4 regions of the Vibrio tasmaniensis genome follow, and region 4 is predicted to be linked to each of the others. Evidence: predicted binding sites of a transcription regulator. Region 4 holds the regulator's gene; each other region holds the start of a gene.
What was found. Region 4 encodes CRP, which controls carbon source genes, mostly activating them, when cyclic AMP is high. Its sites were predicted from a motif close to TGTGANNNNNNTCACA; they were not measured.
Positions count from the first base shown of each region.

Region 1: deoD (purine-nucleoside phosphorylase) is a predicted target of CRP. The motif match lies at 3,313-3,328, and genes of this name have one in related genera.
Region 2: mlc (sugar metabolism global transcriptional regulator Mlc) is a predicted target of CRP. The motif match lies at 3,514-3,529, and genes of this name have one in related genera.
Region 3: cdd (cytidine deaminase) is a predicted target of CRP. The motif match lies at 3,480-3,495, and genes of this name have one in related genera.

Region 1 covers NZ_AP025511.1:450,332-457,743, reverse strand. The annotation lists gene OCV44_RS16405 (hypothetical protein) at 1-751, opposite strand, end outside; gene OCV44_RS16400 (IS1 family transposase) at 937-2,406, opposite strand; gene deoD (purine-nucleoside phosphorylase) at 2,487-3,197, opposite strand; gene OCV44_RS16390 (L,D-transpeptidase family protein) at 3,542-4,537, shown strand; gene OCV44_RS16385 (Lpp/OprI family alanine-zipper lipoprotein) at 4,651-4,917, opposite strand; gene OCV44_RS16380 (DEAD/DEAH box helicase) at 5,279-6,610, shown strand; gene OCV44_RS16375 (SGNH/GDSL hydrolase family protein) at 6,779-7,412, opposite strand, start outside.
Region 2 covers NZ_AP025510.1:1,111,284-1,118,695, forward strand. The annotation lists gene OCV44_RS05270 (porin family protein) at 1-178, opposite strand, end outside; gene cydH (cytochrome bd-I oxidase subunit CydH) at 324-413, shown strand; gene OCV44_RS05280 (patatin-like phospholipase family protein) at 455-1,657, shown strand; gene pyk (pyruvate kinase) at 1,837-3,285, opposite strand; gene mlc (sugar metabolism global transcriptional regulator Mlc) at 3,605-4,822, shown strand; gene OCV44_RS05295 (chemotaxis protein CheV) at 4,989-5,930, shown strand; gene OCV44_RS05300 (error-prone DNA polymerase) at 6,240-7,412, opposite strand, start outside.
Region 3 covers NZ_AP025510.1:1,445,731-1,453,142, forward strand. The annotation lists gene OCV44_RS06600 (RelA/SpoT domain-containing protein) at 1-38, opposite strand, end outside; gene OCV44_RS06605 (thiopurine S-methyltransferase) at 362-1,015, shown strand; gene purT (formate-dependent phosphoribosylglycinamide formyltransferase) at 1,146-2,321, opposite strand; gene cdd (cytidine deaminase) at 2,488-3,375, opposite strand; gene OCV44_RS06620 (LrgB family protein) at 3,661-4,338, opposite strand; gene OCV44_RS06625 (CidA/LrgA family protein) at 4,341-4,712, opposite strand; gene sbcB (exodeoxyribonuclease I) at 4,738-6,162, opposite strand; gene OCV44_RS06635 (sterol desaturase family protein) at 6,368-7,216, opposite strand; gene OCV44_RS06640 (DUF2804 domain-containing protein) at 7,304-7,412, opposite strand, start outside.
Region 4 covers NZ_AP025510.1:304,216-311,627, forward strand. The annotation lists gene OCV44_RS01340 (aspartate aminotransferase family protein) at 1-352, shown strand, start outside; gene astA (arginine N-succinyltransferase) at 460-1,479, shown strand; gene astD (succinylglutamate-semialdehyde dehydrogenase) at 1,519-2,976, shown strand; gene OCV44_RS01355 (DUF1338 domain-containing protein) at 3,233-4,024, shown strand; gene crp (cAMP-activated global transcriptional regulator CRP) at 4,202-4,834, opposite strand; gene OCV44_RS01365 (phosphoribulokinase) at 5,076-5,945, opposite strand; gene OCV44_RS01370 (YheU family protein) at 6,023-6,235, opposite strand; gene OCV44_RS01375 (hydrolase) at 6,332-7,339, opposite strand.

The DNA of each region.
Region 1 (7,412 bases), on a different replicon from region 4:
TGTAGGAGTGCGCTTTCATCCATACCAGGTTGTGTTCTACTGCTAGCTTGTGCGCTTTGGCTGTGGCTCGCTCTGCATCATCTAAACGTTCAAGGCCAAGTAGGGCAAGGCCTCTAAAATCCCAGACTTCAGCGTGCCAAGTATTATCTTTATATTCTTTTAAGGCTTCTTCTGCACCGTCGAGCACCGATAGCATTTCAACATAGTTGTTGAGCAGGTAGTAATCCCATGCGAGAAGTATTCTTGCTTTGCCTTCTAACCAACCAATGCGGCTGTTATTCGCCACTTTTACAGCGAGCTGGTGGGTGGAGCGTGCAAGTTTATATTCGTGAGTCATTCGCCAAATGTTGCCAAGGCCAATGAGACATTCAATTTGAATATCCACTTCATCAACCAATGCAGACTGTTCTAATGCATTGATCCAGAACTGTTGGGCGGAGTAATACTTGGCTTGTCCCCAGAATTGGAGTGCGTGTAAGTGGAGAATTTCAGGGAGAAAATGATCGGTATCTAATCGGCTTTGGCGCTTGTAGGCTTCCTTGATGTATTTTAAACCTTTCTGGTAATCCATAAGGTTCCAACAGCATCTCGCCATTAACATTAATGACTGGATAGCGCCCTCTTCAAACAGAACTTGCTCTGATCTGACTAGGCATTGTTGTGCAATCTCTAGGATCACCAATGGCTCAGAATCAACGCGAGTTTTGAGTTGTTCTAGTTCGGTTTCAAGAAGGTACTGATTTTTGTCCAAGGCTTAGATCCATAATTATCGAACATATTGATAACACAATCATTATAGGAGTGTGATTGAGGATAAGCATCAATTATCTCTCGCTGAGCATAAAGGGGACACGTATCTTTTCCAATTTTGGGTGTTATCTCATGCTTTTGCTTTTAAATCAACGAGTTCTAGAGTGCGCCTCTAGATGTATAATCCTATGAAAGCAATTGCTTAAGGGTTAATGGCTGCTCTGTCACCCCTAAGCGTTGTGCTGCCGTAAGCCCTTCCTTATCTTGGTAGCACAGATTGTGCCAAGATCTAAATATGTCGAGTAATGGAAGAATGCCCCCAGGGCGAAGTTTACGTCTTGGCTCATTGATGAAGCTGTCGAATAACAACTGAAAACGTTGTTGATAGAACTTTGTTTGCTGAATTGAGGCTGTATTAAACCACTGTTTTGGTTCTGGATTATTACCCGTTAGGTAGCAGATACCTTTTTGGTTGTCACCTTGACTCGCGATAGCCCAACGATCGCGCCACCAACTCATATGAACGATGTCGATCTTTTCAAAATTTTGGTCATCTTGCCAACCTGAGTCTTCCTCTACATACATAAGGTCAACATTTTGACTCTGAATGCGTGGCAAGCAAACGCTTAGAGCGGCAGATCTTAGTAATGGATCTTGTGGCATATAGATGGTGACATGCTTTTTCTCATCACACATATCAAGCACGTGTAGGAAGTGAGCATAGGAAGTATAAGGCGGTCGAATCAGAGCGCCCTTCGAAGGGTAACTGAATGTCGTAAGGTTCCCCATCGGGTCCTCTACATTACCTCTCGCAAGAATCACTTGATACTGCTGTTCAATGCGCTCTTTTAGCTTGTCAGACGGCTGAGGTAGTTCTAGATTCGCTTCTGAAGAGTGCTCTTTGGACACAAAGCGTGCAACGTCATCGTAAGGATTGTGATCAGCACTTCCAGATGGTTCTTCATTTTGAGAATAATTGACGTGTTGGCAAAGGATATAGCCAGAGTGTGCCTCGCCGGTCGCTATCCAAACTACACCATTATTGCTTTTCGGTTGTAAGCGCTGGTAGTGAGAAGCGAATTGGTAATCTTTAGCATGGTTGACCCAGCGAGCATCGATCATCGCTAACTTGCGACGACAGCGACTGGCGATATGGTCAACATGATCATAGAAAGTCTTTGGATTGATCTCTAATTTTCTACAAATTTCACGTACGGAATAACCCATGAACAATAAGCCCATGAGGTTCTCTTGAAACTGAAGTTTTTTATTGGATCCCGACCACTTATCAACGAAGGTTGATTGGCAGTCTTTGCATCTGTAACGCTGCCTATCGCCACTGTAGCCGAAGGCATGATAAAGATGTTTGTGGGTATGAACCGATAAGCCAAAGTTATCGCAATCATCATTACGACAAGCAGGGAGCCCGTCGCTGTGAAGTTGTCTTAGGCGATGAAGTTCGCTTAACACTTCACGATTGTTAAGTAAGGGGGGGAAAGCTCCACATTCACGACAAACCATCGCTGGACGCTTAGGGTTTGCGTGTTGCAAAACATACCGTTTTGCATCGCTCAAGCCAAAGTTGTCACACGCCAATGTTTTACAAAAGTTGAGTTGCAAACCATCCGCATCTTTTGGCAGCTTGTCGTTAGACACGATCTCCCCCTCGGGATTATTTGAGCAGCCAAGTGAGCTTGGCTGCGGGGTAACGCTTTTCAATGTATCTGATCAAATCGTTAGATGTTGATTGCAGTCTCTAGAGCAACTTTCATCATGTCGTTGAACGATTTTTGACGGTCTTCAGAGCTTAGTTTCTCACCACGGATGATGTGGTCAGATACTGTTAGGATAGTTAGAGCTTTAGCACCAAGATCCGCAGCAACACCGTAGATACCAGCTGCTTCCATATCAACACCAAGGATGCCTAGCTTTTCCATTTTTTCGAAAAGGTCAGCTTCTGGAGTGTAGAAAAGGTCAGCAGAGAATACGTTACCAACTTTAACTGGAACTTCTTGTGCACGAGCTTGGTTTACAGCTTCTTCTAGAAGACCGAAATCAGCGATAGCAGCGAAGTCATGGTTGTTGAAACGAATGCGGTTTACTTTTGAGTCAGTCGATGCGCCCATACCGATAACAACGTCCATTAGTTTAACGTCGTCACGTACCGCACCACAGCTACCTACGCGAATAACGTTTTTCACGCCGTATTCAGCGATAAGCTCGTGTACGTAGATGCAGCATGATGGAATACCCATACCGTGACCCATTACAGAAACTTTCTTACCTTTGTAAGTGCCTGTGTAACCAAACATGTTGCGAACGTCACAAACTTGCTTCACGTCATCAAGGAAGGTTTCTGCAATGTATTTTGCGCGAAGCGGGTCGCCCGGCATAAGTACAGTTTCTGCGAAATCACCAGCTTGAGCATTAATATGAGGTGTAGCCATGGTCGTTCTCCAAAGTTTTAACGGTAATTATAGGAACAGGATTTATTAATTACCGTTTCTGTTGAATTGAATTCGTTTTGTTGAGGCAATATTAGCGAGTTAAAACGAGGCTCCGTGAGATGTTTGTCACAAATTTGCTCTGCCTTTAAAGTAATATTCATATAGATAACTAAATATGTTGAAAGTTTAGAGGCAATCGATTTTGTATGGTTAAATTTCGCTATGTCTGGAGGGAAAATGATGAATAAAGGCCTGTTGCATATCAGTTTGGAGCAACAATACGTTGTCGCGACGTTTGATCAGCGATAATCTAAACTTTGATAAAAGACAAACCAAGGAATTGTATGTCGTATTGCGCTAACTTGACGCCTTTGCTCGCTATGAAAACACAACTGCGCAAGATCGCTTTGCTTACTGTGAGAAAGACTTTGTTCCCTCTGGTTACAACTCTACTCGTAGGCGCGATGATTCCGTCGTGGGTGTCTGCTGCAACTTTTGAGTTGCCACCAAAAGAAAGTCGCATTGTCGGAAGAATACAACAACATGAAGTGGCTGCGGGCGAAACGTTGGCCATCATTGCTAAGCAATACGATATTGGTTTTCTCTCTTTAATGGCGGCAAACAAAGGCGTCGATCCTTTTCTTCCTGCTGAAGGTTACGTATTAAGTATTCCTAGCCGCTTGATTCTGCCGGATACACCGAGAAAAGGCATTGTGATTAACCTTGCCGAGTTGAGGCTGTACTACTTTGAACCTGAGAAAAATCAGGTGCATGTATTTCCTGTTGGTATTGGTCGAGTGGGGCGAGATACGCCTGAGATGATCACTAAGATAAGCCAAAAAAGACCCAACCCGACCTGGACGCCTCCAAACTCAATTCGTAAAGAGTACTTAGAGAAAGGGATCGAGTTACCAAGAGTCGTTCCTGCTGGGCCGGAAAACCCTCTGGGCGAGTATGCGTTGCGGCTTGCTTATGGCGCTGGTGATTATCTGATACACGGCACCAATAAAGATTTTGGGATTGGCTTGCGAGTCAGCTCCGGCTGTATCCGCATGGAACCTAAAGATATTGAGTGGCTTTTTGCACAGGTTAGTCGTGGTGAGCAAGTCACAATAATCGATGAGCCTATTAAAGTGTCTTTAGAGCCAGATAGAAGTGTGTTTGTTGAAGCTCACGAACCATTGACGCGAAGCGACGGCTCTAAGAAGTTATTGCAAATCCCCGTTGAATTAAAATGGTGGCTTGAAGATGCAGACCTACCAAATTCAAAAGCGAAAGCGGTGATATTTGCTCAAAATGGCGTACCTGTTGAAATTGCACCGCCTGTGATTGAGTTTTAAAAACGAACCATCCCTCAATAAAAAACGCCACCTCTAAAAGAGGTGGCGTTGTCAATTTACTGCATGTATATACGTCTTTTGAAATCTACAGCCTAATTGAGCTTCTATCTCAATTACTTAGTGTAAGACTCAGCAATGTTATCGATACGGTCGTTAGCACGATCCGCTTCTTCTTTTGCTGCCATAGCGGCTGCAGATGCTTCTTGAGCCTTCATTTCAGCGGCAGCTTTGTCACTCTTAAGCGCTTCAACTTCGCTGCTTAGTTCAGCAACTTGGTTAGTCAATTGATCCATTTCTGACATTGCAGCTTTTTCTGGCTCAGAAGAACAACCTGCTAAAATGAAAACTGAGGCTGCAGCTGCGATTAACGTCTTATTCATAAGAACTCCTTGCTTATTTATCATCAAAAGATGCGCTATACATTCTTTATCATATAGTCGCTTCATTAATGATTGTAGCGACTAATTTTTTAACTGCAAAAACAATAACTAAAGAAATTGCTAAATTTTTGAGGTAATTAGCTAAGCATCACGTTCTGTCTCATTTATGAGATGGTGAAGTTAGAATCGATTTTTATCTTATTTGTAAGGCCTATCCCTTTAGTGTCAATGCATACAATATACTAGGCAACTTGAGATATAAGGATAAATTTACTGTGATCTCTATCCTTATAAAGTACTTTCGCGGTATCATGTCACGTTAAATTAATTTTATTCAATACCATCAAGACTGGAGAGTCCTTTGCACTTTAAAGATTTAGGCTTAGACAACCGCTTACTGAAGAACTTAAAACATTACGACTTCAAGAAAGCGACAGAGATCCAATCAAAAGCGATCCCTGTTGCTATTGCCGGTAAGGATCTATTGGCTTCATCAAAAACGGGATCAGGAAAAACGTTGGCGTTTGTGTTGCCGATGATACATAAAGCATTAAAAACAAAAGCGTTTTCTGCTAAAGATCCTCGTGGTGTAATTTTGGCTCCTACTCGTGAGCTAGCGAAGCAAGTTTACGGCGAGCTGCGTAGCATGCTTGGTGGTCTGTCTTACGAAGCGACACTTATTTTGGGTGGTGAAAACTTTAACGACCAAGTTAAAGCTCTGCGTAAGTACCCTCGTTTTATTGTTGCAACTCCAGGTCGTCTTGCGGATCACCTTGAGCACCGTTCACTGTTTTTAGATGGTGTTGAAACGCTAATCCTTGATGAAGCTGACCGTATGCTGGATTTAGGCTTTGCTCCTGAATTACGTCGTATTGCGAATGCAGCTAAACACCGTCGTCGTCAAACGTTGATGTTCTCTGCGACACTTGATCACGCGGAAGTGAACGACATTGCAAATGAAATGCTAGATTCGCCTAAACGCATCTCAGTGGGTGTTTCTAACGAACAGCACCTTGATATCACTCAGAAATTCTACCTTTGTGACCATCTCGATCATAAAGAAGAAATTTTGGATCGTGTTATTGAAGAAGCTGAATACCGTCAGGTGATGATCTTCACAGCAACTCGCGCTGATACCGACCGTCTGACGGAAAAGCTGAACGAGAAGAAGCTTAAAGCGGTTGCTCTAAGTGGTAACCTAAACCAAACGCAACGTAACGCGATCATGAGCCAATTTGAGCGCGCGGTTTACAAGATTTTGGTAACTACTGATGTTGCTTCACGTGGTATTGATATTCCAAACGTAAGCCACGTTATTAACTTTGATATGCCTAAACATACGGAAGAGTACGTGCACCGTGTTGGCCGTACTGGTCGTGCGGGTAACAAAGGTGATGCAATCTCTTTGGTTGGTCCAAAAGACTGGGACAGCTTCAAGCGTGTTGAGCTTTACCTTCAACAAGATCTTACTTTCTCTGTGCTTGAAGGCTTGAAAGGTAAATTCAAAGGCATTAAGCCACGCAAACCTGCTGTTGCTAAAGGCGGTCCTGCGAAGAAGAAAACAAACACTCAAGCTAAGAAAACGCCTAAGAAACCGGTTAAGCGCGATAAGAGCTTCCACAAGAATGTGGCAGTGGGTGATAGCGTGTTTATCCCTAAGAAGAAAGTTGCGCCAAAAACTGACGACGAGTAATCAACTCGCGTGCGTTAGAAGCTAAGGTTTGCTAAAACCGAACTGTATAAAAGCTAACGTAAATAAAAACCGCCGGTGATGGCGGTTTTTTTGTATCTGTACTTTGCTTAAGCTTTAACTTCCGGTATTTACCGGCGGTAATTTATGATACTGAAGAGAGCTTCCTAGCTAGAAATCAAACGTTGAGAACGAGTACGTTAAGATATGGTCTGCGATGTATTTGTGAGTGGCAGTCGTTGGGTGTGTCACTCCCCAGAAGACATAGCTGTCTGATCCGTACTCTGCGCAATCATTAGTTAAGCTGTGACTTTTTAGGTAGTCGGCTGCTGAGCTTCTATTGATATTAAGGCAGGCATCACTCGCGTTTCGAAAGCCATGTTGCTCTGGATTATCGGTAATGCTGGCGAACAACGCACTCGCATCGAACAACACCACGTTTTTACCCATGCTTTGGTAATACTCGGCCTGCGTCTTGATGAATTGATTGAACTCTAGAATCTTGCCACGAACCTTAATTATCTCTTGTTCAGTTGAGTATTTGAATTGAGGGGCTTTGGTTGCATCGGGCAAGGTGAACAGCAGGATATTGTTTGCACCAGATTCCGTTAAGCGGATCAAAGCGCTGCTGAAATCAGCCTTTACATCAGCCACTTCTCGGTTGTAGTTCATAAAATCATTGAGGCCAAACTCTAAAGTAAACAACGAGTTTTCTGGACGGTAGTTTTTGGCGACTTTCATATAGGTTAAGTAAGAGGTGACTTGGTCATATACTCCGGTTAATGCGACGTATTGATTGGTGCCA
Region 2 (7,412 bases), 810 kb from region 4:
CAATCGCAAAGGTGTAGTTTTCAGACCCTTTCATATCATAGGTTTTACCGTCCTGGTCTTCGACACTGCCACCGCCTGTATAGCCCACCATCGGAGTAATGATGATTTCCGGCGAGGCATGTACGCTCGAAACGGAGAGAAGCGTAATCAGTGCCAATATATTTGCTTTGTTATTCATGAGTATATCCTTATCCATACACTTACTAATTGTGATGGTTACATCAATATTGTGCGACTAATTTCGACGATTCTTGAAGATACTTCACACACCTGATAGTACTTAAATAGAGACTCGACAAATTAATAATAAGCCAGAGGTGTCTATGGACCATAATCTGAAAAATGCCCTACAAATCACGGTTGTCATCTACGCAATCATTCTCTCATTTGGCTTTATTGCAATTGGTAGTTAATACCATCTATTGCGAGGCTGAGTTTTTATACTCAGGGAATCATGAATAGTGGGATTATAACCAATATTGATACAGCAATAGACTTAGACTATTACGCTAAGTTTATTGCTGGAAAAACAGCACTGGTCGCCCAAGGTGGCGGACAGAGAAGTATTTTTACTTCTGGAGTGCTGGATGCCTTTCTTCTTTCAAATTTTGATCCCTTCGACGAGTTTTTTGGTACCTCTGCAGGTGCTCTTAATTTGTGTGCTTATCTGTGCCGCGATAAAGGCCTTGGCCGTTCTTTCCTTCTCGACCTCACAACATCACCTGAATTCTTCAATCTCTTTTCTTATATACGACACAGAAAGAACCTTGGATTAGAATGGGCCTTAGAACAAATCATGGCTTACCCATATAAGCTTGATTTGGATTTAGGACGACAAACGCTAGGCGAACGCCACTTCTATGCAGCCGTCACGGATTCTAAAGACTTACGAGATCACTACTTCCCATTATTAGGGGAAGATTGGTACAAAGTGATGATTGCAACCTGTGCTATTCCTCGTTTGTACAATGATGAAATATTTATTGGCGACAGTTCTTATGTGGATGGTGGTGTATCAGCTTGTATCCCGGTTCAAGAAGCATGGCGTAGACAAGCCCGTTCCATTGTTGTGATCCGAACTGAGCCAGCGTTAGAGGAAGAGGTCGAGGTTCAAGCTAACAGTACGCGATTAAAAACACCCAAACCGATATCAGCCGAAGAACTGGAATGGTTCCGCGAATCTTTTGACAGTGTTCAAGGCCATTGGCAACAAAAAGTGGAACAGTGGAAAACCGATTGGAGCTCGTTCTTTCAACAACAAATTCTCAGCTCAAAAGAACAGAAGCGCGACAGGTCACATTTGGATTTACTGAATGGTGGTCGATGGTTATTCGGGGCGGATGACATCTATAGATTAAGTCATTTAATTGGTGATAAGTTTGATTCCGGCTTAGCAGATATGCTGATGGTGCATTACCAAACTTACTCATTGACTCAGGATTTTTTGAACTCCCCACCAGACGATGCTTTTGTAGTGCAAATTGCCCCGAGTAAGCCGCTGAAATCCAATTCATTAATGAGTAATAAAGAAGATTTACTGCACGATTATGATTTGGGTTTAGAAGCCGGTTACCGATTTGTTGAAACTTATACCTCTACGAAAAATGCCCGCAGTTCACACATGCCACAGTTGGCAACCATTGCTGCTGAGAAGTAATGCTTGAGGTTGATGAGTAATATTTGAAGTTGATGAGTTAGCATGCTGTGAGCTGATCGTGCTGTTTAAGCCGATCGTTAGTGAGTCGTGTTCTGAAATGAAAAAGGGTTATTGAACTTGGTTCGATAACCCTTTTTTGTCTTGAGATTAGGCAAATCGTTTCGCCTTACGGGCAAACATTAGGTGACAGGCAAGATTCTCATACAGTTGGTCGATCCCGCCACATCCATAATGTCGCCTTGAGTGACGATAACGAGATCGCCAAACTTAAGATGCTCTTGCTCTTTTAGGCAGGTGAGCGTAGATAGGGCAATGTCAAAACTGTCTTTGGCTTCTGTCTCGAAGTAGATAGGTGTTACACCTCGGTACAAGGTGCAGCGATTAAGTGTTCCTTCGTTACGAGATAGTGCGTAGATAGGCATGTCAGCACTTAGGCGAGACATCATCAGTGCAGTACGGCCTGATTCTGTGAGAGTGACTACGCCTTTAATACCTTCCATATGGTTTGCCGAGTAGATAGTCGCCATTGAAACGGTTTCTTCGGCGGTCACAAAGGTGCGATCAATTCGGTAATTGGATTGGTTGTTAATCCCCGCCATTTTCTCAGCACCAATACACACTTCAGCCATCGATTTTACGGTTTCGACCGGGTAATCACCTGCAGCTGTTTCACCTGAAAGCATGACTGCATCTGTTCCATCAAGTACCGCATTGGCAACGTCCATGACTTCGGCTCGGGTTGGCATTGGCGCTGAAATCATCGATTCCATCATTTGGGTTGCGGTGATCACCGTTCGATTAAGCGCTCTAGCACGGCGTATAAGCTGTTTTTGTACTCCGACTAACTCAGGGTCGCCAATTTCCACTCCGAGGTCACCACGAGCCACCATGACGACGTCTGAGGCCATTATGATGTCATCCATGTTCTCAACAGTGGCTACCGTCTCTGCTCGTTCTACCTTTGCTACGAGGTGAGCTTCTAAGCCAGCTTCTCGTGCGAGCTGTCGAGCGTAGTGCATGTCTTCGCCGTTGCGCGGGAAAGACACCGCGAGGTAATCCACTTTGATTTGTGCTGCAGTGACGATGTCGCGCTTGTCTTTTTCTGTCAGCGCTTCTGCGGAAAGGCCGCCGCCTTTCTTGTTGATGCCTTTGTTATTTGAGAGAGGACCACCAATGATGACTTCTGTATGAACACGGCAGCCTTCCACTTTGGTTACTTTTAGCTGCACACGACCATCGTCGAGCAACAAGATGTCGTTAGCTGAAACGTCGTTAGGTAATTCTTTATAATCAAGACCGACCGCTTGTTGGTTGCCTTCGCCTAAACCTAGGCTACTGTCGAGAGTAAATTGGTCACCAACGGCAAGTTGGATTTTGCCATCTTTGAATGTTGACACTCGAATCTTGGGGCCTTGTAAGTCACCGAGAATAGCGATTTGAGTGCCAAGTCTTTTGGCAATTGCTCTGACGTTTTCTGCACGTTGTATATGGTCGTCGCTAGTGCCGTGAGAGAAGTTCATACGGACGACATTGGCACCGGCTTTGATGATCTCTTCAAGCACGTTACCTTTATCAGTAGAAGGGCCTAGCGTTGTGACGATTTTCGTTTTTCTTAATTCGGCTGTCATGAATACTCCTAGAGTGAGGCCAAGTAATCTTTTAAAAGACTGAATTAAGTATATGCATTAATTGAATATTTATTGGGAGCTATGAGGATATTTCTTTATTTGTCTCTAATTATTGAATTCAGGGCTCAATAACGATGTTTCATTAAGAAAATTAAGTCTCAATTTATCGATGTAGGTACGAATTTTTCTCGAACTATTTGACTAGATACACAAAGATTCATGTATATACGTGATACGGGTCACGGCGATATACCAAGTGACTTCACAATTACTTCGCAAAGTAAAAAAATTACCGCGTTGATGATTTCTGGAGCGTAAAATGTACATGGCTCAACCGGGCCATATTGATCATATCAAACAGGTCAATGCTGGTCGTGTATATAAACTAATTGACCTTAGAGGTCCTATTTCTCGTATCGATCTGTCCAAGCAAAGTGAGTTGGCTCCGGCGAGTATTACTAAAATTACCCGTGAACTCATTGAAGCTCACCTTATTCACGAAACGACGGTTCAAGAAGCCACAACTCGTGGGCGTCCTGCTGTCGGTCTGCAAACCAATAACGAAGGTTGGCAGTTTCTGTCGATGCGTCTTGGTCGCGGATACTTGACGATCGCGCTGCATGAATTGGGCGGCGATGTGCTTATCGATACCAAGATTGATATCCATGAACGTGATCAAGATGATGTGCTTGCGCGTCTTCTGCATGAAATTGATGAATTTTTCCAAACTTATGCGGAGCAACTCGATAGGGTAACAAGTATTGCGGTTACGCTACCGGGTCTTGTGAATTCTGAGCAGGGGATTGTGTTGCAGATGCCACACTACAACGTTAAAAATTTAGCGTTGGGTCCTGAGATCTACAAAGAAACAGGTCTACCTGTCTTTATTGCCAATGATACCCGAGCCTGGGCATTAGCAGAGAAGTTGTTTGGTCACTCTCAAGACAACGATAATTCCGTTCTTATCTCGATTCACCACGGTGTAGGCGCCGGGATCATTCTTGACGGTCGAGTATTGCAAGGTCGCCACGGTAACATCGGTGAACTGGGTCATATTCAGATCGATAAACAAGGCAAGCTTTGTCATTGTGGTAATCATGGCTGTTTAGAAACGGTCGCGAGTTCTCAGGCGATCCGTGAACAAGTGAAAGAGCGGCTGGCTAATGGTGAAGCATCGTCATTAACTGTGTTTGAAGATGTCACTATTGAACAGATCTGCGCTGCCGCTGCCGATGGCGATCCATTGGCTGTTGAAGTGATTGAACAGTTAGGTCGTTACTTAGGTGCCGCGATAGCGATTGTGATTAACCTTTTCAACCCTGAGAAAGTCTTGATTGGTGGTGTTATCAATCAGGCTAAAAGCGTGTTGTACCCTGCGATTCAAAAGTGTATCGAAGAGCAAAGTTTATCGGTTTACCATCAAGATTTAGAGCTGGTGGAATCTCGATTCTATAAACAAGCCACCATGCCAGGTGCAGCGCTTGTTAAACAAGCTTTATATGATGGCCAATTGTTAATGAAAGTGATTGAAGGCTAACCCCTTTTTATCGTTTTTAGCCTTCCTTGAATCCTTTCCATACACTTAAACTATGTATAACAGCATTTGTTGTACTTAGTTTAAGCATCTGTGTATTTGCGCTTTGCTTTAACCTATCGAATTAGGCTATTGTAGCCACAGTTATTATTAGTCACTAAGGTGTTGTATGTCTGGCGTTTTAAATTCGGTTGATCAGAGAACTAAACTCGTCGGTGAAAACCGTCTGGAACTCTTGTTATTCAGCTTAAATAGTCGCCAATTATTTGCGATTAACGTATTTAAAGTTAAAGAAGTCTTAAAAGTGCCTGTACTCACTCGCTTGCCAGGCTCTCATCATCATATTACGGGTGTTGCTTCTTTACGTGGTGAATCTGTTCCTGTTATTGACTTACGCAGCGCGATTGGTTTCCCACCATCACGTGATGAGACTCAAGAAAATAACTTGATCATTACCGAATACAACCGAACCGTACAGGGCTTCTTGGTTGGACAAGTTCGCAATATCGTGAATACGACATGGACAGAAATCCAGCCGCCACCAAAGACTACGGGTCGAGCAAACTACTTAACTGCTATCACGCACATCCAAGAAGAAGAGCAGCACAAAATCGTTGAGATCATCGATGTTGAAAAGGTGTTAGCGGAGATCATCGACTACGATGTGTCGATTTCTGACGGTGTTCTAGATCAGCAGTTAGCGAATGAAATGGTTGGCCGTAATGTGCTTATCGTTGATGACTCTTCAACAGCGCGCAATCAGATCAAAGGCACCTTGTCGCAACTTGGTTTGAACATTATCGAATGTTGTGACGGCTTAGAAGCACTGACTTTACTTAAGAAGTGGTGTGATGAAGGCAAAGACATCAATCAAGAAATATTATTGATGATCACTGATGCTGAAATGCCAGAAATGGATGGCTACAAACTGACTCACGAAGTTCGAACTGATCCTCGAATGCATGATTTGTTTATTACGCTAAATACTTCATTAAGTGGTAGTTTCAATGAAGCCATGGTTGAGAAAGTAGGGTGTAATCGCTTTATTTCTAAATTCCAACCAGACCTCTTAGTTGAAGTGACTCAAGAGCGAATGCGTCAGATTTTGTAATTAATGCAGCTGTACGGTTTGTTTCGAATGACCTTGGCGAAAACGTTTGCTAGTATTTGATACAGCATGTTTTTTAACAAAACATGCTCAACGACTAACGTAACTTTTCACGCACAATCTAAGGTAGTTCCTCTGAATGATATGGTTAACGTCTAAAGTCGTCATGACTTTGAGCTTATTACTGTATAGGGAATTTAAGAAAAGACGTACGGAAGCGGACGTTGAGGTATAACTCAACAACTTGAATTTAAGGGAAGCGGATGCTTCCCTTTTTCGTTTCTAGCGTTTCTTGGAGGGCAACTTGATTCGTTAATGAAAATCTCGGGATTTGGTGTTCAAACCAATAATTTCATCGGTAATATCGATGAGTTTACCCGCTATAACATGCACAACTTCGCCTTCCTTTTCTAATATTCCTTGTACTTTTAACGCTTTGGCTGTCAGATAAGCTTGCTGTTGAGAGCGCGCGGTTGCTCCCCATACCACGACATTAATATTGCCCGTGTTATCTTCTAATGTGACAAAGGTAACACCTGCCGCGGTTCCGGGAGATTGCTTGCCAGTGACCAATCCAACAACCGTGACCATAGATTTGTGTCTTTGTTGTTTCAAGTCTTTCATATGGGTGAACCGACCAAGTCGGTTAGCTTCTTCTAGCAAAGTGATTGGGTGCTTGTTCAATGAAACTCCGACACTGGTGAAGTCTTCGAGTAGATCTTGCATCTCATTGGGTTTGTGCAGTGCATGTTCGTCATGTCCATCCCCAGCATCGTCATAGACTTGGCTAAACAGAGGTAAATCAGAAGCGGAGTCCATGATCGCCCAGCGAGTCTGGAAGCGGTCTCCCGATACGTTATGTAGCGCATTGGCCGATGCCAGTAGCTCGATATCTTTCTTATTCATCGATAACTGTTTCACCTGGCTAGGATGGCGATAACCGGGTTGTGGACGATTGGCGAGCACGCTTTGAATCCCATGTTCACTGAATCCTTTGATTTGTCGCAGCCCTAAGCGAATTGCTAAACCATTCTGATGTTCAACGACTATGTGGTTGTCTTGTGAGGCGTTCACACATACCGGAAGAACTACCACATTGTGTCGTTGTGCGTCTTGTACCAACTGTGAGGGGCTATAAAACCCCATAGGTTGGCTATTGAGCAAGGAAGCATAGAAGCATTCTGGGTAGTAGCATTTCAACCAAGCTGAGCAATAGGCTAGCACCGCAAATGAAGCAGAGTGGCTTTCTGGAAAACCATATTCACCAAAGCCGCATATCTGTTTAAAGATCTGTTCGGCAAACTCTGTCTCATAACCGCGTTTTTGCATTCCCTCGATAAGTTTGTTTTTAAACTTAAATACGTTGCCATTTTTCTTCCATGCAGCCATGGCGCGTCTGAGCTGATCCGCCTCTCCACCTGTGAACCCTGCGGCAACCATGGCGAGTTTAATCACTTGCTCTTGGAAGATAGGAACACCTAAGGT
Region 3 (7,412 bases), 1.1 Mb from region 4:
AATAGCATTAGGGCCGTCGTGCGGAGAAATACACTCATTCAAACTCCAAAATACAAGGTTACAAAAACGGGAAGTCAAAAGGGGTAACCAGTAACGCATAAGAGTAAAAACAGTTTAACTAAACTCACTATATATTAAATGGGGCTAGCTAAGACAGAAACCAACTCTAACGTTTAATATTGCTTTAAAATGTGAAGATATAGACAAATAATCCAACCGTTAGTTCCGCAATTATCAGAACTTTGAACTTAGCCAGTTTCTGATTTTATCGAAACCAATGTGGTACTTTAAACCAAGCTAAGGTTGCTCTTACCTCTCTATACTGTACCCTTGCATTATGACTGTTTAACATGAACGAAAGATGAATAATCCTGAATTTTGGCACAATAAATGGGCAGCCAACCAAATTGGTTTCCACCTTGAAGATGTAAATCCACTTCTGATTAAATTTTGGGAAAAGACGGAGCCTAGTTACGAGAAGAGTGTGTTTGTGCCTCTTTGTGGCAAAAGTGAAGACCTGATTTGGCTAGCGACCAAGCATGAAGAGGTTCAAGGTGTCGAATTAAGCCAGATCGCGGTTCGCGCATTTTTTGCAGAGCACCTTTACACCCCGACTGTGACTCAAATCAGTGGTCAGCACGAGTTGTACCAATTCGATGAGCTTAACGTTTACACGGGTGATTATTTCACCGCGCCCATTCGGCCAGTCGACATCATTTATGATCGAGCTTCTTTGGTGGCTTTACCTGCTGAGATACGCGTGCAATATGTAGAGCGTTTGAAGCAACTGTTAAAGCCTGGCGGCAAGATCTTGTTGGTTACATTGGATTACGACCAAAGCGAGATGGCCGGGCCTCCGTTTAGCGTACCTAAGTTAGAAATCGATCAGTTGTTCGCGGGATACAAAATCACATTGTTGAATCAAGATATCGCAGACGATGAACATCCGAAGATTGCTAAGAAAGGTTTGTCTCGATTCAGTGAAGAAGTGTATTTGATTGAGTCTGACGCTTAAGTTCAGTGAGCTTTCAAGCGAAAAGACCGCTCAAATAAAAAAGAAGACACCAACAACAAGACGGGCTCGATAGCCCGTCTTTTTTATTGTTCAAATCTGAAGTTGTGATTGTTCAGAATGAAATCGCTGGTTAGTAAATTACTTTTACTTTAGAAGCACTCTCAATTGCATCTTCAATCGCTGTCTCGGTGCTGTTACGACGAGTAAGCGCCACACCTAAACGACGGCGACCATCGATATCAGGTTTACCAAACAGGCGAACTTGCGTTTGTGGTGCGTCTAGAGCCTCTGTAAGACCTTCAAAACGAATGTTGTTCGAAGTGCCTTGACCTAAGATAACCGCAGATGCACATGGGCCGTATTGCGTGATTGATTTGATTGGCATACCCGTAAACGCGCGTACGTGTAGTGCAAATTCCGATGAATCTTGAGACATCAATGTTACTAAGCCAGTATCGTGTGGGCGAGGGGACACTTCGTTGAAGATAACGTGATCGCCTTTAACAAACAGCTCTACGCCGAAAATACCGTGACCACCTAGTGCGTTAACTACTTGTTCAGCCGTGTATTGAGCAGCTTTAAGTGCGTTGTCTGACATCACTTGTGGCTGCCATGATTCACGGTAATCACCATCTTCTTGACGGTGGCCGATTGGTGCACAGAAATGAACGCCGTCGACTGCGCGAACGGTTAGAAGCGTGATTTCGTAATCAAAATCGATGAAGCCTTCAACGATCACACGACCGGCACCAGTACGACCACCTTCTTGTGCGTAGTCCCAAGACTTCTGAATGTCTTCTTGTGTTTTGATAACACTTTGGCCTTTACCTGAAGAACTCATTACTGGCTTAACAACGCAAGGCATGCCCACGAATTCAATAGCGGCAGCAAAGTCTTCAAAGGTGTCTGCAAAGCGATAAGGAGAAGTGCTCAATTTTAGCTCTTCAGCAGCTAGGCGACGGATACCTTCGCGGTTCATCGTTAGCTTCGTCGCATTTGCAGTGGGAACGACATTTAAGCCTTGTGCTTCTAGCTCTACCAACTTGCTGGTGGCAATAGCTTCAATTTCAGGAACCACATAATCTGGCTTTTCTAGTTCAATGATCGCTTGAAGTGCATCACCGTCTAACATGTCTAAAACATGGCTACGATGCGCAACTTGCATCGCTGGTGCGTCTGCGTAACGGTCACATGCAATAACTTCCAAGCCTAAACGTTGGCACTCGATAGCAACTTCTTTACCGAGTTCACCTGAACCTAATAGAAGCACACGAGTAGCATTTTCACGAGTAGCAGTACCAAACATAGAAATTCCTTCCGATCTTTTGAACGATTGATTGAAAACGGGGTGATCATACTTATTTCAATGATAAAAGCAAACGTTTGCGCGGTTGTTGCGTTAATTACAGGCATAAAAAAAGCAGCTCTGTAAAATGGAGCTGCTTCTTTAAAACTTTGTTAATTATATGTACTTAGATTGCTAAGTAAGTCACTGGTATGTCGGGATTAATCGCTTCCAACGTAGACTGCGTATCCGCTAGGTGACTGATGCTACCTTCGGCAATTTCAACCAAGGCGGCACTTTCAATTTGTTCAAAATCGAAGCTAGCCAGTTTAAGTTGAATCAACGCCACTTGTAGAGGTGGTAGGCTAGGGTTGAACGCTGCGTTTTCTGCGTAAGCACCCGTGAAAATCTCACCTGACGTCAGTTGTAGTGAAACACCACTTAGGTTTTTGGTGTAAGGAGCATGGCTGCGGTTTAGTGCTGCTAGTGCTTCTACAACAATAGGCGTTGTTTCTTCAGTCGTGTGCTGATGATCAAGCTTAGTCATTAGGCCAGTCGTCACACCTAAATCAGCAGGGCCGAACGAGTCTGGCAGGTATTCTTGCAGAGACATTTCATCACGTTGTGGAAGCTGAACTTTAAGCTCTTTCGCAGTGGTCAGTTCGTTCATGAACTGACGACAGTGACCACAGGGGCTGAAATTGATCGTGATATCGGAGATACCTTGTTCGCCTTTCATCCAAGCATGGCTGATTGCAGATTGCTCAGCGTGAACGGTTTGACCAAGTTGAGCACCAGCGATTTCAAGGTTTGCACCAAAATACAGAGTGCCAGACAAACCACGTACGATTGCACCAACATAAAAGTCAGATAACGGCGCGTAAGAATACGCAGCGGCAAAAGGAAGTAGCGCAATACGTAGCTCGTCATCCGCTAAACCACTTGCTTGCAGTAGGCTAGCAAATTGTTCTGGAGACAATGTCGCGTCAAAGTTGTCTGCTAATACGATGTCACTCAAAAGTGCTTTGATTGCTGTTGGAGCACTTTCCAGCGCCAGGGTAATACGACTGTTCATGTTGAATCCTTAATTGACCTTAGGCTTTAAGTTTATGCAATACTCAGGAATTTTCTGTGACAAATATCACTATTATATTGTTGCTGTTACATTGACTTGCATAGTTAGAGTGAGGTCACACTTGAAATCGATTGCAATAGCTATTTTTGCAGTTGATATCGCACTTATCGCCCGTAATAGAGCGTAACTAGTCTGCTATTACTAACTAAATGTGAGAAAAAAGCCCAAGCAGGCACTGAAATCAACAGTATTCTGGTTGGGCTGAATCGTGTGATGAGGTTTTAGTTAAGAATAGAACCAAACCACGAGCGAAAATATACTCGGAGCAATGATTGAGGTAATGACGCCACAAAGCACAAGCGCTAGAGAGCTGAATGCAGCATCTTCCTGATTCTTTTCAGCGCATGTCGCAGTACCTAAAGCGTGAGACACAGTACCCATGGTTAAACCACGTGCGATAGGGTTTTTAATGCCAATGAGATTGTAGATTGGGTAAGCAAAGATTGCCCCAAATAGACCAACAATCAATACCAGTATTGCCGCAATCGCTGCTTCACCACCTAAATGGCTAGACACTTCCATAGCAATTGGCGTGGTGACTGACTTGCCTAATAAACTCGCAATCAAACTTAAGTCCGCTTTAAAAGCCACGGCGATTAATGCTGTCGTTGTCATCGACATCACACTGCCTAGCGTGCAAGCGAAGGTAATGATTCGCCAGTTTGCTCTGATTTGAGGTAGCTGTTCGTAAAGCGGGTAAGCAAGGGCAACAACCGCAGGCTGCAGCATGTAGGTAATCCATGTGTTGTCTGCATAGTAAGTCTCAAACGGTACTTTGAAGAACGTGAGTATCGGAATGATGATACCAATACTGATTAGTAGGGGATTACACAGCGGTGAGTTTACTTTTTTACTGACCCAGCGAGCAAACAGGAATACCACGATGGTGAGTAGAATCCACATGATCAGTTACCTCTCGATAGCAAGCGGTCTAAGAACCATGATAAGGACACCAACACCAGTAACGTGCCGCCAACGGCGCTTGCCATAATTGGCAATGCGTTCGCGATGAGCATGTCGAAGTGATCCATCAACCCAACACTGATCGGAACAAACAGTAAGATCATTAGGCGGATAATCAAGCTTGCACCGGGTTGTACCCAGTGCGAAGGGACAATACCAATCACCATGGCGGCAAACAGAATCAACATGCCAAAAATACTGCCTGGGATTGAGGTATCCAAAAAGTGCTGTAACGCGTTACCTGCTGTAAGTGCACCTATGATTAAGGTGAAGGAGATTAAGCAGTAAACCAGCTGGATCAATCTTTCTTTCAAAGTGTTACGTCTCTTGATAATGGAATTAGCTAGCTAACTTTTCTACGTATTGATAAACCGCCTTCAAGATAGCCATTTTCTTCTCGTCGCTTTCATGTTCGTGCGCGAGGTTTTCAAGGTTGAGCATGTACTCTTCTAAACGGCATTCATAAAACTCTCGACAATGGTTCGCCCATTTCAATTGCTCAGCTTCGTCGAGTGTCCATGGGAAGTTACGCGCACGGTAACGGAACAGTAACGGTTTAATACGTTCGTCGCTGAAGGTGATATCCAAAGCGGCCAAGTTATTTGGGTCAGTTTCGCGAATGATGTTCATCGCTGTTTTATCAGCAGGTGAAAAGAAACCGTCGTAAAGGTGTGTATCAACATCATCACTCTTCTCGTACTCTCGTTCTTGTGAGTACAGGCCGATCAGTTTTTCGCGGATCTCTGGGTGTTCGCGCAGCAGTGCCAAGTTCTTCAAGCATTGTTGGCGATCGATACCGATTGTTTCGGCATTTTCAGCCGTCAGCGTTTTGGCTGGAGCAAGGATAGGGCACTTGTTCAGTTGGACCAATTTGATTGGCACAGGGAGCTCGTCTTCACCCAGTTCACTGCGTTTGGTGTAAAGCCTTTCTCTGAGTTCATCAGCGTCCAGCTCTAATAATGGGCTTGGATCTTTCGCTAAATCAACCACGATAACCGCATTTTGATTGGTTGGGTGCCAAGCCATAGGCACAACCCAGCTTGTGTAGTTGCAGTCACGGCCAAACATGCCCGAAACGTGCATCAATGGCGTCATGTTTACAATATCAACCAGGTCATTCAGCTTGCGCTTATGACGCATATTGTAAAGGTAATCGAACATCTTAGGTTGTGCTGATTTCAGCTTCTTCGCTAACTCGATGGTCGCAATAACATCGGCCATCGCATCGTGCGCGTTCTCATGTTCGATGCCGTTTGCCACAGATAGGTGTTCCAGTTTGAAGCTTGGATAACCTTCTTCGTTCTCTGGCCAAACAATGCCTTCAGGGCGCAGTGCGTGAACAGCGCGCATTACATCGAGTAGATCCCAACGAGAGTTGCCGTTCTGCCAGCTCCACGCATATGGGTCGATGAAGTTTCGGTAACAGGTGTAACGCGTTACTTCGTCATCGAATCTAATACTGTTGTAGCCAAGGCTTGTGGTGTTTGGTTTCGCTAACTCAGCATGAATCTTAGCGATAAATTCTGGCTCAGGGAGACCTTGTGAAGCCGCTTTCTGTGGTGTGATACGGGTTATCAACACAGCTTCAGGCGCAGGGAGGTAATCAGCAGGAGGTTGGCAATAGATAACCAGAGGCTCTCCAATAACATTGAAATCTTGGTCGGTACGAACACCCGCAAACTGACTCGGACGGTCTTTTGCTGGGCTAACGCCCCACGTTTCGTAATCGAAAAAGAAGTAGGTCGGCTGATTATCTGAACTCATTGAATTTCCTGAACAGCAAGCGCGGAGCGTTTACTGTGGCTGAAGGTTAGTTTTGTTCAGTATCTGATAGTATGCGGTACACGTGCAACCCAGATCACAAATAAATTGTCGGAAAACGGTGCTTTACTATTCAATCGAGTCGTTGGGGATGCCTTTGAATCCAGTTGAGGCGATTTGTTAGTTAATACAATCTGTCTAGCGTCGTTTAATCCGATGGAGGTGAGAGTATCAACTGGACTTTCTGTTTGATGGTTAACTCTCGGTTCCTCAAATCTTTGAATATAGTCTTCCATTCTTGAAAGGTGACGACTATCGGGTTAAAACTGTTTACGGGCTTGGTGACGCCGTAACGCACAGTTTCAACTTCAGGTTCGAATGTACCAAACAACTTATCCCAAATGATCAAAACACCGGCGTAGTTCTTATCGATGTATTGCGGGTTTTTTCCGTGATGTACTCGATGATGCGAAGGGGTGTTAAAGATGTATTCAAGTGGTCCCAAGCTTCGTATCCATTGTGTATGGACAAAGAACTGTAAACCTAGATTCAGAAGGACCACAAAGATCACCCATTTAGGGTCAAAACCTATGATGACCAACGGTACCCAGAATAGCCACATCCCAGCAAGTGGATACATTAAGCTTTGACGGAAAGCCGTACTGAAGTTCATCTGTTCTGAGCTGTGGTGCGCGACGTGTGCTGCCCACATCCATCGAACACGATGGCTTGCTCTATGGAACCAGTAATAGCAAAAGTCTTGCAACACCATTAATACAACAAAACTCAGCACGCCCATGTCGATGTCCATTAAACGCCAACCAAACATCCACAGATACAATTGCACGACCAATAACCCGGTGAGTAAATCGGAGAGTTGATGCATTCCCGCAAGCGTGAAGTTACACATCACTTCTGAAAGTTTATAGCTGGAGTTATCTGGCAGTCGACCTTGCTTCTGGCCGATAAAATACTCAGCCAACATGCACACCATGAACAAGGGCGCTAATACCAACAGTAGCCATTCTGGGTGATTAATTAATGCGTCGATATTCATGTTTTATCCTTGTTGAGACGCCATACGCGTTCTTAGTATCAAGTTTGTTTAGACTTGAGCGTTGGAGATTCAGTTAGCTGAACTTCGCTACCAGCGAGCAAAGTGATCTTCTGTTAGGCCAAGAACACCATCGAGTTGATGTGTCACTCCATTGTTGTCTTCAATCGAGCCAGAAAAGTGACCAATGAACTGACGA
Region 4 (7,412 bases):
CCCACTGGCGTGTGCCGTTGCTGAAGCGGTTGTTGACGTAGTAAGCCAACCTGAAACGTTGGCTGGCGTGAAAGAACGCGAAGCACTATTCCGTGATGGTTTAGCTAAGATTAACGACAAATACCAAATATTCAGTGAAGTTCGTGGTAAAGGCCTATTGCTAGGCGCTGCGCTTAATGATGCATGGCAAGGTCGTGCTCGTGATGTATTAGTAGCAGCAGGCGAACAAGGCTTGATGGTACTGGTTGCGGGTGCAAACGTGGTTCGTTTCACACCATCACTGGTTATCACTACACAAGAAATTGAAGAAGGTTTATCAAAACTAGACAAAGCAATCGCTACGCTAGTTTAGCCTGAGCGGCGTCATAGGAATGATCGCCATTAGAGCGATCCCATGACGTACTGCTAAAGGCCCAAGATTCTCGTTTTGGGCCTGTTTTGCATCTGGAGGGAATATTGATGCTAGTTGTTCGCCCAATAAAATTATCTGATTACGATGCTTTGCATACCTGCGCGGTTGAATCTGGTCACGGATTCACATCTCTTCCGGTTAACGAAGAACTGTTAACCAACCGTATTACTCATTCTGAATACAGCTTTGCTAAACAAGATGTGAGTGAACCTGGTGATGAAGGCTACCTAATGGTTGGCTTCGACACTGAAACGGGAGAAGTCGCAGGCACGACGGGCATCGAAGCCTCAATTGGCTGGGATGTTCCGTTTTACTCTTACCACATCAGCAAAGTGGTTCACTCATCGCAAAAGCTTGGCGTTAATAACGTCGTTAAGCTGCTGACTTTCGGTAATAACTACACCGGATGCAGTGAGATCTGCACACTGTTCTTGCGTCCAGCTTTCCGTGGTGGATTGAATGGTCGTTTGATGTCTAAGTGTCGCTTCTTGATCATGGCAGAGCACCCAGAGCGTTTCTCAAAAACCATTTTTGCTGAGATGCGTGGCGTATCCGATGCAGAAGGTAATTCTCCTTTCTGGCAATGGCTGCAAGATCATTTCTTCTCGATTGATTTTACGCTCGCCGATTACCTAACGGGTATTGGTAAGAAAGGCTTCATTGCTGACTTAATGCCGAAGCTACCTATCTATGTGAACCTACTGAGCAAAGAAGCTCAGGCAGTAATTGGAGAGGTTCATGACAATACGCGCCCTGCACTTAAGTTGCTGGAGCGTGAAGGTTTCACCAATCGTGGTTATGTCGACATCTTTGATGGGGGCCCAACGGTTGAGTGTGACCTAAGAAATATCGAATCAGTGCGTCATGCAATTCGAGCTCAAGTGACAATTGCAGAGCATTCAAGCTCTAAAGACTTCCTAATTGGTAATACCTCGTTTGAGAACTTCCGCGCAGTAGCCGCGAAAGGCGCGTATGACCAAGCAAGCGACACAGTGATTTTATCATCTGAAGTAGCAAGCGCTCTTGAAGTAAAAGAAGGCGAATTCGTTCGCATGTTGGCTCAATAAGAGCGGCGATTATCTGTCGAAGATTTTAAGGATAGAAGTATGACTCAGTGGATAGCAGGACAGTGGGTGGCAGGTCAAGGCGACGCCATGACATCAGTAAGCCCATACAACAATGAAGTGGTGTGGCAAGGCGATAGTGCAACGCCCGCGCAGGTTGAATCTGCAGTGGCATCGGCTCGTGAAGCCTTCTTAGTTTGGAAAAAACTGAGCTTTGCAGAGCGTGAAGCGATCGTGTTGAATTTTGCTGAGAAGGTAAAAGAGAACAGCGAAGAAATTGCACAGATTATTGCAAAAGAGACGGGCAAACCGATTTGGGAAACTCGCACTGAAGCGGGTGCGATGGCGGGTAAGATCGCTATCTCAATCCGTGCTTACCACGAACGTACGGGTGAAGCTTCACGTGAAGCCGCAGGCAACCAAATCGTACTGCGTCATCGTCCATTAGGCGTAATGGCGGTATTTGGTCCTTACAACTTCCCAGGTCACCTACCTAACGGTCATATTGTTCCTGCACTGCTATCGGGAAATACCGTGGTCTTTAAGCCGTCAGAGCAGACGCCTTGGACGGGTGAATTTGCGATGAAACTATGGCAAGAAGCAGGCCTTCCTGCTGGCGTGATTAACCTAGTACAAGGCGCCAAAGAGACAGGTATCGCACTAGCCGATGCTAAAGGTCTTGATGGCGTGCTATTTACGGGTAGTGCTAATACTGGTCATATCCTTCACCGTCAATTCGCAGGTCAACCGGGCAAGATGCTGGCGCTAGAGATGGGTGGCAACAACCCTATGGTGATCAGTGATCAATTTGGTGATGCTGACGCGACGGTTTATACCATTATCCAATCGGCGTTCATCAGTGCAGGTCAACGTTGTACATGTGCACGTCGCCTGTATGTGCCTGTTGGTGAAAAGGGCGATATGCTGCTAGATAAACTGGTCGCAGCTACGCAAAAGATTCGTGTCGATCAGCCTTTCGCTGAACCAGCACCCTTCATGGGGCCACAAATCTCTGAAGCGGCAGCTAAGTTCATTCTGGACGCGCAAGCTAATTTGCAATCGCTAGGTGGTGTTAGCCTAGTTGAAGCAAAAGCGGGTGAAGCGGCGTTTGTTTCTCCGGGCATTATCGATGCAACGAATATTGCTGAACTGCCAGATGAAGAGTACTTCGGTCCATTGCTACAAGTGATTCGTTACCAATCGCTAGAGCAAGCGGTTGAGTTAGCTAACGACACTCGTTTTGGTTTGTCTGCTGGCTTAGTTTCAACAGATGATTCTGAATGGGAATACTTCGTTGACCATATCCGTGCGGGCATTGTTAACCGTAACCGCCAACTAACAGGCGCAAGTGGTGATGCACCATTCGGTGGCCCGGGTGCTTCAGGCAACCTACGCCCAAGTGCTTACTATGCGGCTGACTACTGTGCTTACCCAATGGCGTCAATGGAAGGTGGTGAAACTCAACTGCCAGCTACGTTTAGCCCAGGTATTGAGCTGTAGTTTTTGCTTTTAAGCTATAACTTGATGAATCACAAGCTTATGAGCTCTAGGTTCATGAATAACAGATTCATTGGTTAATTGTGTAATAAGGAAGTGGTGTTATCGCTTCCTTTTTCTATCACGTCCGACACCTAGATAGGGCGGAAGAAAATAATAAAAAAGTATGTCACAGGCTGATGGCTGCTGACTCTGTGTCCAGCCTCTCCCTCTCTAATCCAAATTACTAGCTTGCTAGAACCTCTGACAAGGAGTCACCATGACGCCCGATCTACTCTTTAAATCACTATGGGATGATTACATTCACAGGCTTTGCCCATCGGCTGAGAAAGTGCATCACTTGCTGAAAGAAGACGAAGCTCTGATTAATGATCACATTGCACTGCGTACTTTCAATGTTGCACCGCTAGGTATTGAAACATTGGCTAAACCTTTCCTTGAGTTAGGTTACAAGGCGTGTGGCGATTACTTATTTGAGAGCAAGAAGCTAGTGGCTAAGCATTACGAGCACCCAGACCCAAACCAACCGAAAGTGTTCATTAGTGAGTTGAAGGTCGAAGAGTGTTCAAGTGACTTGCAACAGATCGTGGCTAAGTTGGTTGAGCAAGTCGACGCAAGCAAGCTTCAAGGTCATGAGTTCTTGTTTGGTGGTCGCCTTTGGGACCTGAGCTTTGCGGATTTCCAAGTTCTAGCAAAAGAGAGTGAATACGCGTCTTGGCTAGCGGCTCATGGTTACGGTGCAAATCACTTTACGGTGAGTGTGAACCAGCTCAATGAGTTCGATGAAGTACAGACTGTGAATGACTATTTGAGAGATTCAGGTTTCACTATCAATGCATCTGGTGGTCAAGTTAAAGGCTCTCCAGAGGTCTTATTAGAGCAATCATCTACAATGGCAGACAAAGTCCCAGTTTCATTTGTTGAAGGCAATGAGATGATTCCTGGAGGCTTCTATGAGTTCGCTAAGCGTTATGCGATGGCCAACGGTGAGCTTTATACAGGTTTTGTGGCCGCATCGGCGGATAAGATCTTCGAAAGCACTAACGGTTAAAGGAAGATACGAGTACGGGCTTTGATCTAGAGATTCAGATAGGCTTCGCTTTGAGAGTATTTTCGCTTGGAAGCTGTAGGTGTTTCATTCGTATTTTCTTTGTAGATCTTTAGAAAACAAAAAAGCCACCAAATTCGCATTTGGTGGCTTTCAAATTTTTGGCTCAGTTAATCGAGATTAACGAGTGCCGTATACCACGATAGTCTTACCGTGTGCAGAAATTAGGTTCTGCTCTTCTAGCATCTTCAAGATACGACCAACTGTCTCACGAGAACAACCAACGATCTGGCCAATCTCTTGACGAGTGATCTTGATTTGCATGCCGTCAGGGTGAGTCATTGCATCTGGCTGTTTCGCTAGGTTTAGTAGCGTTTGAGCGATACGACCTGTTACGTCAAGGAACGCTAAGTCACCAACCTTTTGGCTAGTTACTTGTAGACGGTTTGCCATTTGCGCTGAAAGGCGCATTAGGATATCTGGGTTCACTTGGATAAGTTGACGGAATTTCTTGAAAGAAATCTCAGCTACTTCACAAGGAGATTTTGCACGAACCCATGCAGTACGCTCTTGGTCTTCTTCGAACAAGCCAAGCTCACCGATGAAGTCGCCTTGGTTTAGGTAAGAAAGAATCATTTCCTTACCTTCTTCGTCTTTGATAAGAACTGCCACAGAACCTTTAACGATGTAGTACAAGGTTTCTGCCTTTTCACCAGCATGAATCAAAGTACTTTTTGAAGGGTACTTATGAATATGACAGTGTGAAAGGAACCACTCTAATGTTGGATCGGTTTGGGGTTTACCTAGAACCATAATATCTTACTTCCTCTGCAGGGTATGCTTGCCGCTTTCCATATTTTAGCTAAGCCTGAATTGACCTAGCTAGGATAAGAGCACTCGTTGAGTGCTGCAAGCTATCTTGTGTTTCGTTTAAGAATAGTATCCTTTTTCAGGTACTATTTCTTGATTTTAATCGTGACCAAGCTACGATTTTTTACGCAAAATTGTGCACATGATCACGGTATGAAAAGTAATCAACCAGAATGTTGTTTTGTTAGCCTATTTTCCCGGTTTCTATAAGTTGTTGCAGGATAGGCCTTACAATGAGCTCCATAGCAAAACTCATCTTGCCGCCAGGTACTACAAGCGTGTTGTGGCGCGACATAAATGAGCCATCAATCATAGCCAGAAGATAAGGGAAATCGACGTTTTTGATGCCGCGTAAGCGTATAACAACGAAGCTTTCATCTAAACTTGGGATCCCTTTAGCATTGAGAGGGTTTGATGTGTCTACCGTTGGAACACGCTGAAAGTTGATGTGAGTACGCGAAAACTGAGGAGTAATGTAGTTAAGGTAATCATCCATCGAGCGAACAATTGAGTCCATTACTGCTTCGCGAGAATGACCACGATCGCGTGTGTCACGAACGAATTTTTGGATCCATTCTAGGTTTACGATAGGCACCATGCCGATAAGCAAATCGACGTGTTGAGAAACATTGATGTCCCCATCTACCACACCGCCGTGTAGGCCTTCGTAAAACATCACATCGGAATTTTCAGGGATCTCTTGCCATGGTGTGAAGGTGCCGGGCATTTGATTATAAGGCACGGCTTCATCAAAGGTGTGTAGGTAGCTGCGGACTTTGCCCGTACCTTCATTACCGTATTGACGGAAGAACTCTTCTAATGCACCAAAATCGTTAGCTTGTGGGCCAAAGTAGCTGATGTGCTTACCTTGCTCGCGCGCCTTACGGATCTCGACGTCCATCTCTGGGCGAGTGAAGCGATGGAAGCTGTCTCCTTCAACCCAAGCAGCCTTTACGTCCATCATATTGAACATTTTTCGGAAGGCTTCTGAGGTAGTGGTGGTGCCGGCTCCAGATGAACCCGTCACCGCAATAATTGGATGTTTAGCGGACATGACAACCCTTGTCTTTTGAGTAACTTACTTGTTAGCAATCGTTTACCACTATAACACGGCTCCTTTATGAGCGCAGCCTAGAAGCGTTTTGTGACTTGAATATCAACGGTTTCATGCAGCTCAGAAAACACGATACTCACTTCTCCTGAGGCTAATTGATGTTTCACTTGGTCAATTTTGTTTTGCAGTGAAACTTCTATGTCACCGTAGTCTGTACCTTCACGCAGCACGAATTCTTTAATGAGGTTTTCCAGTGTCTCTGGCGCAATGTCTTGCCATGGGATGATCATAAATACTTCTCTCTTTTATGTTCATGGATAGGTTTATTGATGTAGAAATGAATGAGCTTAGTAATATTTTCACTTCTATTTAATAAGGCTCGGTCATTATGCCGAATCTTGGATACTTTCATAGTAGGCGGGTAATGCTTCTTCTAACCAAAATCTAGGCTTGAGTGTGCTACCCGTAATGAACCCGACATGGCCGCCTTTCTGGAACAGTCGATAATCGATATTATCGGGCAGAACGAACTTTGGAATCACATCATCAGTCATGAAAGGATCGTCCTTGGCATGAATGATTTGTGTGGGAAGCTTAATCCGATTCAATTTAGGCAATGCTGAGCATTGCGCGTAATAGTCTTGTGCATTCTTGAACCCGTGCAGAGGCGCAGTGATTCGTTCATCAAACTCGTACAGCTTGTCGATCTTCCTGATGCTTTCCGCAGAGATGCCAATCTTCTCTTGCAGTAGCTTATGTTTCTTCAACGCATTCGATTTCAAAGAATTGAGCAGGTACTTTTTATAGAGCTTGGAAAAGCCCTGCTCAATGCGACTAGAACAACACGCTAAGTCAAAAGGTGCAGAAACTATCGTTGCCGCCGAAAGTAGAGGATCGTCCGCGTACTCAGCCAAATAGTTCGCCAGCATGTTTCCACCTAAAGATATGCCAACCGCAACCTTAGGATTGTTGGGAAACTGCGCGTGCAGATGCCTTAGGAAAAAGCGCGCATCTTCGACTTCACCTGAATGGTATGCACGAGCCAAGCGATTTGGTTTTCCGCTGCAACCTCTAAAGTGCATCATCACTGATAGCCAACCATCTTTAGCAAAGGCATTCATCAGCCCGTTGGCGTAAGGGCTCTCAAAGCTCCCTTCTAATCCGTGGAATAGAACGAATATCGGCTTGTTACTTAGTTTGTCAGAGCTTGGATTGTCATTAGTCGAGTTGTCACCATCAGGCGATTCACTCCATGCAAGGTCTAGGAAATCGCCGTCGGGAGTTTCTAAGGTTTGCCAGTGAGGGGCAAACAGCGCCTGCTTTCTAATAAACCGTGGCACTAAGGTTTGTAAGTGCGGATTAGAGAGACCGGCCGCTGCGGTAAATATTGTCATAAAACAGTCCATGCTTCTTTTATGGGCTTTGATAAAGTGTTGAGCTTGTAGTGAAAGGCCCACGTTTTTATTT